Regions from separate parts of the Streptomyces sp. NA04227 genome, predicted to be linked through region 2. Evidence: predicted binding sites of a transcription regulator. Region 2 holds the regulator's gene; the other holds the start of a gene.
The links. The regulator HrcA, encoded in region 2, represses chaperone genes, less so after heat shock. The targets are predictions, from matches to a motif close to TTNGCACTCNGNNNNNCNGAGTGCNAA.
Positions count from the first base shown of each region.

Region 1: the regulator HrcA is predicted to act here: its motif matches at 1,442-1,468, upstream of groES (co-chaperone GroES).

Region 1 is NZ_CP054918.1:5,114,515-5,116,909, reverse strand. It holds gene groL (chaperonin GroEL) at 1-828, opposite strand, end outside; gene groES (co-chaperone GroES) at 988-1,296, opposite strand; gene HUT18_RS22015 (polysaccharide deacetylase family protein) at 1,587-2,395, opposite strand, start outside.
Region 2 is NZ_CP054918.1:2,001,411-2,003,805, forward strand. It holds gene dnaJ (molecular chaperone DnaJ) at 1-564, opposite strand, end outside; gene hrcA (heat-inducible transcriptional repressor HrcA) at 565-1,581, opposite strand; gene HUT18_RS08365 (SDR family NAD(P)-dependent oxidoreductase) at 1,888-2,395, shown strand, end outside.

The DNA of each region.
Region 1 (2,395 bases), 3.1 Mb from region 2:
CACCGCGACGGCGTTGAAGGTGCCGCGGATCTTGTTCACGACCAGGGTCGACAGCGCCTCGCCGTCGACGTCCTCGGCGATGATCAGGAGCGGCTTCGAGGCGCCGGCCTGGATGACCTTCTCCAGCAGCGGCAGGAGGTCCTGGATGGAGGAGATCTTGCCCTGGTGGATCAGGATGTACGGGTCGTCGAGGACGGCCTCCATACGCTCCTGGTCGGTCACGAAGTACGGGGACAGGTAGCCCTTGTCGAAGGCCATGCCCTCGGTGAAGTCCAGCTCCAGACCGAAGGTGTTGGACTCCTCGACGGTGATGACACCGTCCTTGCCGACCTTGTCCATGGCCTCGGCGATGAGCTCGCCGACCTGCGGGTCCTGGGCGGACAGACCGGCGACCGCGGCGATGTCGGACTTCTCGTCGATCGGGCGCGCGGTGGCGAGCAGCTCGTCCGAGACGGCCTTGACGGCGGCGTCGATGCCCTTCTTCAGGGCGGCCGGGGAAGCGCCGGCGGCGACGTTGCGCAGGCCTTCCTTGACCAGGGCCTGGGCGAGCACGGTCGCGGTGGTGGTGCCGTCACCCGCGATGTCGTTGGTCTTGGTCGCCACCTCCTTGACGAGCTGGGCGCCGAGGTTCTCGTACGGGTCCTCGACCTCGACCTCACGGGCGATGGTGACGCCGTCGTTGGTGATGGTCGGGGCGCCGAACTTCTTGTCGATGACGACATTGCGGCCACGCGGGCCGATGGTCACCTTCACGGTGTCGGCAAGCTTGTTGACGCCGCGCTCGAGGGCGCGACGGGCGTCCTCGTCGAACTTCAGGATCTTCGCCATGGAGCGGTTCATTCCTCTCGTTGCGATCCTCGGCCGCTCGCGCGGAACGGCCGCCATCGCTGGAAAAAACGAACTGCGCCCCGGGCGCCCGGCAGGCTGTGAGTGAACGCAGCGATGAGCGGGTGCCAGGGGCGCAGATCTCAAGCAAGTGGTGGTGAATTACTTCTCGATGATCGCGAGCACGTCGCGAGCCGAGAGAACGAGGTACTCCTCGTTGTTGTACTTCACCTCGGTGCCGCCGTACTTGCTGTACAGGACAACGTCGCCGACCTTCACGTCGAGCTCGACGCGCTTGCCGTCCTCGACCCGGCCCGGACCGATGGCCAGGACAACGCCCTCCTGGGGCTTCTCCTTGGCGGTGTCCGGGATAACAAGGCCGGAGGCAGTGGTCTGCTCGGCGTCGAGCGGCTGGACCACAATGCGGTCCTCGAGCGGCTTGATGGCAACCTTGGAGCTGGCGGTCGTCACGATCCGACCTCCCCCTTCGGAGATCTCACGGGGTTAACTGATCTGAGGTGGCGACCAGGTGGATCCGTCGTCGCGGGTGCCGGACCTGCCCGTCGCTTCTGGCACTCTCCGTCGGGGAGTGCCAAGGGCGACACTATGACTGCGATTAGCACTCGGTCAAGCGGAGTGCCAACGCGGCGGCCACGGCGAGCCCAAAACCCCCCGTCCGAGGGGTACGGATCCCGCCCGCCGCGCTCCCCTGTCCCGCGGTCGGTCGCGGCGGCCGGGGGCAAGCCCGGCCGCCGCCGCTCTCAGACGTAGTCCTCCAGGCGCGCCACCGCGAAGCCCTGCTTGGTCAGCTCCTTCAGGAAGTTGCGCAGCATGTCCGGCATCGTGCCGCGCCATTCGCCGCGGCCCCGGAAATGGGTGAGGACGATGTCCCCGGGGTGCAGCTTCTTGTCTAGGTCCCGGTATTCCATCCGGTCCAGGACGATCTCCTCGTTCCACAGCGGAATCGCCTTGATCCCGCAGGACTTGGCGGCCCGCAGGGTGTCCCGGTCGTAGTTGCCGAACGGCGGGCGCAGCAGCGTCGGCCGCCGCCCGAACTCCTTGGCCATCACGTCCTGCATCCCGCAGATCTCGCGCCGCTGCTCGGCGTAGGAGAGCTCGCGCAGATCGGGGTGGTGCAGGGTGTGGTTGCTCAGGGTCACGCCGGAATCGCGCATGCGGCGGAAGTAGGCGTAGTCGTCCTTGATGACGTAGTCGGAGAGGAAGGCGCTGTACGGGATCCGCAGTTCACTGGTCATCCGCAGGAACGCCGGGTCCTTCTCGTACCCGTCGTCGATCGTCAGGAAGACGATCTTCTCCTTGGTGGGCACGCCGGTGAAGACCGGCGGCAGGCCCGCGTCGCCGCCGTCGACCTCGAAGCCCTTGCGGGTACGCAGCCGGGGCTTGCTGTCGGGAGGCGGCGGGGCCGGGCGCGGGGGCGCCATCAGACGCCAGCGCAGGGCGGCGGCGAGTTGCGCGGAGCGCTCGGCGCCGCGCAGTGAGGCGTACGAGTCCAGCGGGCGGGCGGGGGCGCCACGGGCCGGTGCGCCACGGGCGGGTGCGCCGCCGCCGG
Region 2 (2,395 bases):
GCACTGCGGGCAGGGGCGCGAGGTCATGACCTGGCCCAGGAAGGAGCGGGTCACCTGGGAGACCTCGCCCCGGCCGCGGCACATGTCGCAGGTCTGCGCGCTGGTGCCGGGGGCCGCGCCCTCGCCGCTGCAGGTGGTGCACACCACGGCGGTGTCGACCTGGAGGTCCTTGGTGGTACCGAACGCCGCCTCGTCCAGCTCGATCTCGAGCCGGATCATGGCGTCCTGGCCGCGCCGGGTGCGCGAGCGCGGGCCGCGCTGGGACGCCGTTCCGAAGAAGGCGTCCATGATGTCCGAGAAGTTGCCGAAGCCGCCGCCCGCGCCGAAGCCACCGGCGCCCGCCTGCTGCGACAGCGGGTCGCCGCCGAGGTCGTAGACCTGCTTCTTCTGCGGGTCCGAGAGCACCTCGTAGGCGGCGTTGATCTCCTTGAACCGCTCTTGGGTCTTCGGATCGGGGTTGACGTCCGGGTGCAGCTCGCGGGCGAGCCGCCGGAAGGCCTTTTTGATCTCGTCCTGGGAGGCGTCTCGGCGCACGCCGAGCACGGCGTAGTAGTCCGTGGCCACTTACGACTCCGCCAGGATCTGTCCGACGTAACGTGCCACTGCGCGTACTGCTCCCATCGTTCCCGGATAGTCCATGCGTGTCGGTCCGACCACGCCGAGTTTGGCGACAGCTTCGCCGCCCGAACCGTAGCCGACCGAGACCACGGAGGTGGAGTTGAGTCCCTCGTGGGCGTTCTCGTGCCCGATGCGTACGGTCATGCCCGAATCGGTCGCCTCACCGAGGAGTTTGAGGAGGACGACCTGTTCCTCGAGGGCTTCGAGGACCGGGCGGATGGTGAGAGGAAAGTCATGCCCGAAGCGGGTGAGATTGGCGGTGCCGCCGATCATCAGACGTTCCTCGGTCTCCTCGACGAGGGTTTCGAGGAGGGTGGACAGGACGGTCGAGACGGTGCCGCGGTCCTCGTTCTCGAACGCTTCCGGCAGATCCTGCACGAGCTGCGGCACATCGGCGAAACGGCGGCCCGCGACACGGCTGTTGAGGCGCGCCCGCAGATCGGCCAGTGAGCTCTCGCCGAACGGCGCGGGGCAGTCGATCATGCGCTGTTCGACCCGGCCGGTGTCCGTGATGAGGACGAGCATCAGCCGGGCCGGTGCCAGTGCGAGCAGTTCCACGTGCCGCACCGTGGAGCGGGTCAGCGAGGGGTACTGCACGACCGCGACCTGCCGGGTGAGCTGGGCGAGCAGGCGCACGGTGCGCCCGACCACGTCGTCGAGGTCGACGGCGCCGTCGAGGAAGTTCTGGATGGCGCGCCGCTCGGGCGCGGTCATCGGCTTCACCCCGGCGAGCTTGTCGACGAAGAGCCGGTAGCCCTTGTCGGTGGGGATGCGGCCCGCGCTGGTGTGCGGCTGGGCGATGTAGCCCTCGTCCTCCAGGGCGGCCATGTCGTTGCGGACGGTGGCCGGGGAGACACCGAGGCTGTGCCGCTCGGTGAGCGCCTTGGAGCCGACCGGCTCCTCGGTGCCCACATAGTCCTGGACGATGGCGCGCAGCACTTCGAGCCTGCGTTCGTTCAGCACCCGCGCTCACCTCCAGCTTCCCTCGCACGGCCCGGCCCAGCCGTCGCCCCCTTGGCACTCACGACAGTCGAGTGCCAGCGTTCCGGCCCAGTGTACGGCCGGTGGGTACGGCGGCGGCAAGAGCACCTACGACCGTCCCGCCGCGGTTTTCCCCAGTTGTTCGGGGCCGCGGCATCCGGTGTCCGCTTCCGGTGTCCTCATTCCGGCGACCGCCGGGTGCGGACGGCCCGGACCCCTGTACTTTCGCATGCGGGCGGCGCCCGTTGGGCGCCTGTGGAAAACCGTCACCGAGCTGTGGGAGGGACCGTGCCGGAGGGCAGGACAGCGGTGGTCACCGGAGGTTCGCGGGGTATCGGCCGGGCCGTAGTGCAGCGGCTGGCCCGCGACGGTGTCGAGGTGGTCTTCAACTACGCGCGCAGCGAACAGGCCGCCGCCGAGGTGCTCGCCGCGGTGCGTGCCGAGGGCGGCACCGCCCACGCGCTACCGCTCGATCTGGCCACGGCCGGGGCGGCCGAGGAGCTCATGCAGCGCGCCACGGAGCTGACCGGCGGCCTGGACGTCCTGGTCAACAACGCCGCGCAGGCCTTCCGGACCGCACCGCTGGCCGAGACCGACGAAGCGGTCTTCGATGAGATCATGACGGTCAACGCACGCACGGTCTTCCTCACCCTGCGCCATGCCGCCCGGCACATGCGCGACGACGGACGCATCGTGAACATCTCCAGCCTCAACACCCGGCGGCCCGCGAAGAACAGCGCCCCGTACGCGGCCAGCAAGGGCGCGATGGAGCAGCTCACCCTGGTCGCCGCCCAGG